One region of the Shewanella yunxiaonensis genome, then DNA from elsewhere that is predicted to be linked to it. Evidence: predicted binding sites of a transcription regulator. Region 1 holds the regulator's gene; each other region holds the start of a gene.
The links. The regulator sigma-54, encoded in region 1, starts transcription at its own class of promoters, with help from an activator protein. The targets are predictions, from matches to a motif close to GTTGGCACGNNNNTNGNNT.
Positions count from the first base shown of each region.

Region 2: the regulator sigma-54 is predicted to act here: its motif matches at 1,298-1,316, upstream of flgB (flagellar basal body rod protein FlgB).
Region 3: the regulator sigma-54 is predicted to act here: its motif matches at 1,128-1,146, upstream of flgF (flagellar basal-body rod protein FlgF).
Region 4: the regulator sigma-54 is predicted to act here: its motif matches at 1,022-1,040, upstream of KDN34_RS07600 (YccF domain-containing protein).

Region 1 covers NZ_CP073587.1:506,513-508,718, forward strand. Annotated here, with positions in the region: gene hpf (ribosome hibernation promoting factor) at 1-182, opposite strand, end outside; gene KDN34_RS02345 (RNA polymerase factor sigma-54) at 212-1,678, opposite strand; gene lptB (LPS export ABC transporter ATP-binding protein) at 1,771-2,206, opposite strand, start outside.
Region 2 covers NZ_CP073587.1:1,096,570-1,098,775, forward strand. Annotated here, with positions in the region: gene KDN34_RS05125 (chemotaxis protein CheV) at 1-221, shown strand, start outside; gene KDN34_RS05130 (CheR family methyltransferase) at 351-1,190, shown strand; gene flgB (flagellar basal body rod protein FlgB) at 1,350-1,748, shown strand; gene flgC (flagellar basal body rod protein FlgC) at 1,751-2,173, shown strand; gene KDN34_RS05145 (flagellar hook assembly protein FlgD) at 2,196-2,206, shown strand, end outside.
Region 3 covers NZ_CP073587.1:1,099,903-1,102,108, reverse strand. Annotated here, with positions in the region: gene flgG (flagellar basal-body rod protein FlgG) at 1-336, opposite strand, end outside; gene flgF (flagellar basal-body rod protein FlgF) at 348-1,091, opposite strand; gene flgE (flagellar hook protein FlgE) at 1,266-2,206, opposite strand, start outside.
Region 4 covers NZ_CP073587.1:1,656,251-1,658,456, forward strand. Annotated here, with positions in the region: gene KDN34_RS07595 (cytochrome-c peroxidase) at 1-374, opposite strand, end outside; gene KDN34_RS07600 (YccF domain-containing protein) at 571-978, opposite strand; gene KDN34_RS07605 (pyridoxal-phosphate dependent enzyme) at 1,154-2,113, shown strand; gene KDN34_RS07610 (hypothetical protein) at 2,115-2,206, opposite strand, start outside.

The DNA.
Region 1 (2,206 bases):
ACCTCTCCACCATTCAGATGTAGCTTGGCTTCGACTCGTTGTATTGCTTTCTCAACATTGAGTACGACGTGCACATTATTGATCTGTTCGAAATGGCGTTCAAGTTTTGCAAATTTACTCTCCACATAGCTGCGCAACGAGTCGGTGATCTCAATATGATGGCCTGCCAGGTTGATTTGCATAGGGTGTCCTCCATAGGGGTACTGTGGAATTACAAACTCTTACGCTGATTCGATGGTGGGATCATCATGGCTTCGCGGTATTTGGCGATGGTTCGGCGTGCCACGTTAATTCCCTGCTCAGCCAGCAACTGTGCCATTTTGCTGTCGCTGAGCGGCTTTTTCTGGTTCTCCGCGGCCACCAGTTTTTTGATAAAGGCGCGGATTGCCGTCGATGAACATTCGCCACCGTCTTCAGTACCGACGTGGCTGGAAAAGAAATATTTTAGCTCAAATATACCGCGTGGCGTATGCATGTATTTCTGCGTTGTCACTCGGGAAATTGTCGATTCGTGCATATCAACGGCTTCGGCAATATCATTGAGCACCATCGGTTTCATGGCTTCTTCGCCATATTCAAAGAATCCCTGCTGAAACTGTACAATGCAGTTAGCCACCTTTAGTAGTGTTTCATTGCGGCTTTCCAGACTCTTGATAAACCATTTGGCTTCTTGCAGGTGTCCGCGGATAAACTGGCTGTCGGATTGGCTCCGCGCACTGCGGGCCATAGCGGCATATTGCTGATTAATACTGAGTTTGGGCATGCAGTCTGGGTTGAGTTCTACCACCCAGCGACCATTTTTCTTCCACACGCTGACATCTGGGATCACGTACTCGTCATCCTGAGGCTGCACTAATAGTCCGGGACGTGGATTAAGCGATTGGATCAAACTAATCGCGTCACGCAGATCTTCTTCTCTCAAACGGGTCTTGCGCATCAGTGTGCGATAATCTTTGGCAGCGATCAGGTCAAGATGCTGTTCCAGCAGCATAATGGCGTTTTCGAGATGCGGGGTGTCATCACTATATTGCGACAGCTGGATCAGCAAACATTCACGCAGATCCCGTGCAGCGACACCGACAGGATCGAAGTGTTGGATGCGTTTCAATACCGCTTCTACTTCTTCTAGCTCGATTTCCGGATTGCCCATAGCATCCAGAATATCCTCCGTGGTTTGCGTCAGATATCCTTGATCATCAATCGCTTCGATAATTGCAGTGGCGATTGCTGCATCAGTTTCTGAGAACGGTGTCAGGTTCTTCTGCCATTCCAGGTGTTCATGCAAACCTTCAGAAGTTTCTCCCTGAAATGGGGTATCGTCATCACGGATAGGACCACTGGACATAGCCGGAGCGGCAGTAAAAACCTCATCCCAGGTAGTATCCATTGGCAGCTCTTCAGGGAGTGCCTGGCTAGTGAGTGCATCCGAGGTTTCTACCGTCGAACTATCTTCGATATGTTCGCTCGGCTCCGGTGCCTCTAAATTGTTATCGATATCATGATTGCTGTCGGTGCTTTGGTTGTCTTCATTCACTTCCAGCAGCGGGTTTGCTTCTAAGGCTTCTTGAATTTCCTGTTGTAACTCCAGCGACGACAGCTGCAGCAAACGTATTGCCTGCTGCAGTTGAGGTGTCATGGTCAGCTGTTGACCCAGTTTGAGCTGGAGTGACGTTTTCATGTTACCGCTTACCCCTACATCTTATAACTTTATAAAAATTCTAGTAATTACAGACTTTAACGTTTTAAAGCTGTAAGCGCTCCCGGTGTTTACTATAGCTTGAATTGTTCACCCAAGTACACAGCACGGACTTGTTGGTTGTCGAGGATCTCGGCAGGGGTGCCTTCGGCGATCAGTTGTCCGTGGCTGACAATGTATGCATGTTCACAAACATCAAGTGTTTCACGCACGTTATGATCCGTAATCAGCACACCCAGTCCACGTGACCGCAATTGTTCAATAATTTTTTTAATATCAATAACGGAGATGGGGTCTACGCCAGCAAAGGGTTCATCCAACAGAATGAATTTCGGGTCTGCGGCCAAGGCTCTGGCAATCTCTACACGCCGGCGCTCACCTCCCGAAAGTGACATCCCCATGCTGTCGCGAATATGGGTGATGTGAAACTCTTCGAGTAACTGTTCCAGTTGTTCTTCACGGCCATCGCGATCCAGATCTTTTCTGATCTGCAATACTGCCATGATGTTA
Region 2 (2,206 bases), 590 kb from region 1:
TCATTTCCGATATTGAGATGCCTGAAATGGATGGTTATACCTTGACGGCCGAGATTAGAGATGATCCAAAACTTAAGAATATCAAGGTAGTACTACATACATCATTGAGTGGCGTATTCAATCACGCAATGGTACAAAAAGTGGGTGCCAACGACTTTATTGCTAAATTCAATCCAGACGAATTGGCAGCCGCAGTTGATAAACATCTAACTTTGTCATGATTTACTAACCGTGCCGATGATATAAAGAGTGTTGATAGTGACTTGTGTTGTCTGTGATGCTGCGGTATAACGCGGCGTCTTACCGGTATTAGCTGTCGCTCAGTACCAACAAGTTTTATAAAATGGGATATCAAGGTGCCAGATAAATCTCTTGCAGAAACCGAGTACAATCAGTTCCGGCTGTTCTTGGAACAACACAGTGGTATTGTGCTGGGTGAAAATAAGCAATATCTGGTGCGCAGTAGACTCGCGCCGTTGATGGGCAAATATGGGCTGCCGTCATTATCAGAAGTGGTGAAGCAGTCCATGCGTCCCACTGAGAGACAGTTACGGGCTGAAGTTATTGATGCCATGACTACCAACGAAACCCTCTGGTTCCGTGACCGTTATCCCTTTGAATTGTTGCCAAACAATATCTTGCCGCAGTTTGCCAGACTCGGAAGGCCCCTCAAAATCTGGTCGGCGGCCTGTTCTTCTGGACAGGAGCCTTATTCCTTGGCAATGACCATTCTTGAATATCAGCAACGTCGTCCGGGTGGATTACCTGGAAGTGCTTCAATCCTGGCAACGGATTTATCACCTTCAATGCTGGAGCGTTGTAAGAACGCGGAATATGACAGCCTGGCATTGGGGAGAGGCTTATCTGACGAGCGTAAACGTCAGTTTTTTGATGCTTTACCAAGTGGCAATATGCGAGTGAAAGACAATGTCAGGCGTTTGGTCAGCTTCAGAGCGCATAATCTCCTGGAAAGCTATACCTTGCTCGGTAAGTTCGACATTATCTTTTGCCGAAATGTTTTGATCTATTTTGCTCCTGAAGCCAAGGCAAAAATCCTGCGGCAATTTGCTGCCGCCCTGAACCCCAAAGGCATCCTGTTTTTGGGTGCGTCAGAGTCTATTGCGGGTTTATCTGATGAGTTTGATATGATTCGCTGCAATCCAGGGATCTATTACCAACGTAAAATCTGATATTAATTTATTGATTTTAAACAATATAAAAATGCCAGCTAAAAAGCTGGCATTTTTATTGCTGCTGTTTCACTCGTTGGGGTTTATCAGACACATATAGCCTGCTATATGGCACATAGTTTGCTTGCACATAAAAACTATCCATTGAGAGGCGGTTTTATGGCGATCAGTTTTGATAAGGCTCTGGGCGTTCATCAATACACCCTGGGGATCCGTGCACAGCGTGCGGAAGTGCTATCCAGTAATATCGCCAATGCTGATACTCCCAACTATAAAGCCAGAGATGTGGATTTTAATGCGGCATTGCAGAGTGCCATGGGAAAACGGCAAGGCATGCAAATGGCGGCTACTTCCGAAAAGCATTTTGATATGAAGTCATTGGTCCAGGAAAACGTCAGGTTCCGCGTGCCAGATCAACCTGACACCGGTGATGGAAATACCGTAGACATGCAGGAAGAACAACAGGCGTTTATGCAAAATGCGTTGGAATATCAAATGTCTCTCGGGTTTCTTGATGGTAAGTTTTCCGGCATGAAAAAGGCGATAAGAGGAGACTGATCATGGGGCTATTCAATATTTTTAATATTGCCGGTTCTGGCATGTCTGCCCAGTCTGTGCGGTTGAATACCACTGCCAGCAACATCGCCAACGCGGATTCGGTGTCCAGTAGTGTGGATACCACCTATAAAGCCCGGCACCCAGTATTTGAAGCCGAGCTGGCGAAGGCGACCAATGGGCAGCAGCAACAAGATGGTTATTCGGTCAAGGTATCGGGGATTGTAGAGAGCGATAAGCCGCTGGTGAAGGAATATGCGCCTGATCACCCGTTAGCCGATGCCGATGGCTACATATATAAACCCAATGTCAACGTGGTAGAGGAGATGGCAGATATGATCTCTGCATCGCGCTCCTACCAGATGAATGTTCAGGTAGCTGATGCTACCAAGTCCATGCTGCAGCAAACGCTGCAGTTAGGTAAATGATAGGAGATAGGCCGTGAGTACTATCGGTTCGGT
Region 3 (2,206 bases), 590 kb from region 1:
GGTGGTACCATCAGGCATCTGGATTTCGAAGAACCCCGGCCCCTGGATCATCAAATCCATCGAGTTATCCGTAGTTTCCATATTGCCTTGGGAGAAGATCTTCTGGGTGGCTACCACTTTGGTACCCGCGCCCAGATTCAGCCCGTTAGGCAACTTAGTGTTGGCGGCACTGATGCCCCCTGCCTGATTCACGGTTTGGTACAACAGATCTTCAAACACTGCCCGCCCTTTCTTGTAGCCGACGGTGCTCGCATTAGCGATGTTGTTAGAAATCACCGATATATCGGTCTGCTGGGCATCAAGGCCAGTCTTACTGATCCATAAAGCGGGATGCATAATCGTTACTCCTAGCTAATGCGAACCAAAGCGGCAGATGACTTGTCGTTTTCCTCTGCCGTTTTCATCATTTTTACTTGCAGTTCAAATTGGCGCTGCAAACTGATCATACTAACCATCTCTTCTATCGGGTTGACGTTACTGCCTTCAACCGCGCCACTCACCACGCTCACAGCCGGATCTGCGGCGGCAGGCTGACCACTTAAGGTACGGAACAGACCATCTTCGCCACGCATCAAATTTTGATTTCCGGGATTCGTCAGCTTGATTTGACCAACATTCTCTTTGACTTCCGGCGTCGCCCCCTGTGGGGTGACCGAGATCGTTCCATCAGTTGCAATATCAAGTTTTTGAACCGGCAAAGGAATGTTGATTGGACCATTCTGCCCCATCACCAAATGACCGCTGCTATTGCGCAGCATGCCATTAACGTCAATATTCAGGCTGCCCGCCCGGGTATACGCTTCGCTACCATCATCAGCCTGTACCGCTATCCAACCTTGATCCTTCACCGCGATATCAAGATTGCGACCGGTGGTCTGAATAGGGCCAGACTTAAAATCGGAAGACGGCAATTCCGTCATCGCGAATACTCTGGTTGGCAATCCCTCTCCAAACGCTTGCATCGCCCGCGCTTGCTCCATATCGGCTTTGAAGCCATCAGTATTTGCGTTAGCTAAATTGTTTGCCCTGACCGCCAAAGCATCCATATTTTGCTTGGCACCCGTCATCGCGATGTAGAGAAATTTGTCCACCCATTGCTCCGTCAAAAATTGAGCTTATGCTGAACAAAGCAAACTTCATGCCACTAAAAGATTGGGATTTTGCGAGGTAAAAAAGAAGAAAAACAGTTTATTGGCGCAGCGCAAAAAGGTGAGCGGCAAAGTATTGCCGCTCACGACAATACAGTTACCGCTCGGAGAGAGAACTTAACGGATCTGTAATACGGTCTGTTGCAGCGTATTATTCACTTCCAGTGTTCGAGAGTTTGCCTGGAAATTACGCTGTGCAGAAATCAAGTCTACCAGCTCAGTTGTCAGGTCGACGTTTGAGCTTTCCAGATAAGAAGATTTAATCGCACCAAACACACCGCTATTGGCTTCACCCGCCAGCGCTTCACCAGACTCCAGACTGGCTTTCCAAGACGTATTCCCGACTTGAGTCAGCCCCTGCTCATTGGAAAAACGCGCCAATGCAACTCTTGCTAACGGGACGGTGGAACCATTACTGTATTTCGCCGAGATCAGACCATCACTGCCCACTTCGACGTTAGTTAAGCGCCCCACAGTAATACCGTCTTGAGTTAACTCCGTCGTACTAAAGCTCTCAGCGTATTGTGTCGGTTGATTGAACCCGATGGAAATCTGCTGCGAACCTTCAGCCGCCGCACTGAGTACATTAGCACCAGAGATGCCTAGCTGTTGAGTCGTGATCGTGGCGGGGCTAGAACCTTTATAAGCACCGGTGGCGTCAAAAGTCAGGACGGCGCCAGTCCAGCCACCCGTGGTTTGAGCTGTGCCTGTGCTGTCTGGACTGCCATCACCCGTAGTATCCATTTGATAAGTACCCGCAGCGCTGTCCAGATTAACCTGCTGGCCATCCACGGCATAATAGACCACCCAGTTACTTTCACCGGTGTAAGCACCATCCTGAGGTTTAACGAAGTAGGAGGTCAATGTGTGTGACTCACCCAACGAGTCATAGATAGTTACCGCGGTTGAGTTATTAAATGTGGATGAATCCGTTGGATCAAACGCTGCCGGATCTAACGCAGTGGAGTTTGAATTCAAGTTCATACTCATGGATACATTTTGAGTGGCTTGCGGGCTGCCAGCGGTATCAGGGATCTGTACTGGTTTAGTGGTACTTA
Region 4 (2,206 bases), 1.1 Mb from region 1:
AATCCCATCTCTTTGGGGTTGGCGATGGGGCCGCCTGCTTGCTCTTGCAAATCTTTTGCGCGACCGTCCCAGAATTGCGCCAGCATAAAATCTGCGTTGAGTACGGTAGGCGCATTAATCGGGCCTTGCTGCCAGCGATCACCAATGGAAGTGGATAATGCATCCACACCACCTGTGGAAAGATTGTGGCAGGAGTTACAAGAAATAAATCCTGATTTTGATAGTCGGGGTTCAAAGTACAACATTTTGCCCAGTTCTACTTTATCTGGGTCGGTAATTTTCACCGGCTGAATGATCTCAATGGGTTCAGCCGCATTGGCTACCTGGTTGCCGATGATGGCTGATAACGCCAACATCAATGCTTGGTATTTCATTTTCAACTCCCTTTAAACTGCCTTATGAAATGTAAGGACATGTCAGGATCATAAATCGTGACGATTGGTGAAGGAAGTGAAAAAGACCTTATGGAACAAAATAATTACCTTTATTATCAGTAAATTAATATAATTTTAAGGTTGCTACGCCTGCCGACGAATATGGCCCCCAAGTCTGTGGTGGGCCATCAAAGCATTAACGTGCGGCAACGACTGTTTTGCCGATAGGGGTAAGGCTTAATAGCGCCAGTTTCAGGTGCTGAATGCCAAAGGGGATGCCGATGATGGTGATAAAGCACCCTAATGCATGTGCAATATGACCAATAGCTAACCAGATGCCGAACAGAATAAACCACACAATGTTGCCAATCAGCCCAAGTGGCCCGGTACCAATATCTTCTCGTCCGTATAGCTCGTCACGGCTAACTTGCTCCTGACCAAAAGGCCAAAAGGTCATTTCACCAATGACAAAACAGGCTCTGCCGAAGGGAATACCAATAATGCTGATAAAACAAATCAGTCCCGCAAACCACCAGGCTAGCCCCATCACAAAGCCACCTAATACGAACCAGGCTACATTAAAGATAAATCGCAAAACGGCCATTTTTACTCGCCTCATTATTATTTAAAATATCTGATGGTAGGCTTAGCGATAAATATGCCAAAATTTAAGATATTGAATTTAATAATATTCTATACTCGCATTTTGTTCGATTGGCGAAATTCACCAATAATTAGGCTTTTGGTTACTATGGTGTTGATCGCGGCATCATCTTACAATGATGGCAAGAAAAATCTGTTTGTTATTTATGCTAATAACCCCATCTTTGCTGGCTCAGACGCCGGTACAACATATCGAGTTTGATGGTTATGATTTCTATGTGAAGCGAGATGACTTGCTGCACCCTGAATTCAGCGGCAATAAGGCCAGAAAATTTCGTTATTTTCTCGACCACGATTTCCCTGATATCCAACTGCTTATTGGGTACGGTTCGGCGCAGGCCAATTCTTTATACTCAATGGCGGCGTTAGCAAAACTCAAAGGTTGGCAGTTACACTTTTATGTGGATCATCTGCCGCAGTGGTTAGTACAACGTCCACTTGGTAATTATCGTGCGGCTCGATTGTTGGGCGCAGAGATCTTAGCGGTTGCCAATCAGTTGTCTGGCTTGTCTATGGAACAATATTTAGCACAACAGGTATTAGCTGGCACCACCAATACCTTATTCGTGCCGGAGGGCGGCCGCTGCCGTGCAGCCGAATATGGCGTAAGACTATTAGCACAGGAAATTCAACAATGGTCAGAACAACAAAAAGTTGAAGGTTTAAAAGTTTTCTTACCCTCGGGAACCGGTACAACGGCATTATATTTAGCCAAGTATTTTCATGAAATTAACAGTGATATCGAAGTGTTGACCTGTGCCGTGGTTGGCGGTGACCATTATTTATTGCAGCAATTTGCTGGTTTATCTGACGACCGCAGATGCTATCCCAGCGTAATTACGCCGACAAAAAAATATCATTTCGGCAAACTCTATCGAGAGTTCTATCAGATTTGGCAACAATTAAATAAAACGGGAATAACCTTTGAGCTTTTATACGATCCATTGGGCTGGTTAATGCTGCTTAATTATAAACGACAACATCCGCAGCGGCCGATTATGTATATTCATCAGGGCGGCTTATTAGGAAATGAATCTATGTTGCCGCGATATGTCAGAAAGTATGGTGAGTGTTAACTTAAACTAAGTGATTACGATGCAGTATTTTAAAAGTGCGTAGCGCTAATAACTGCAAATTTTTCAAATCTGCCAAGGTTGGAACTTGTTGGT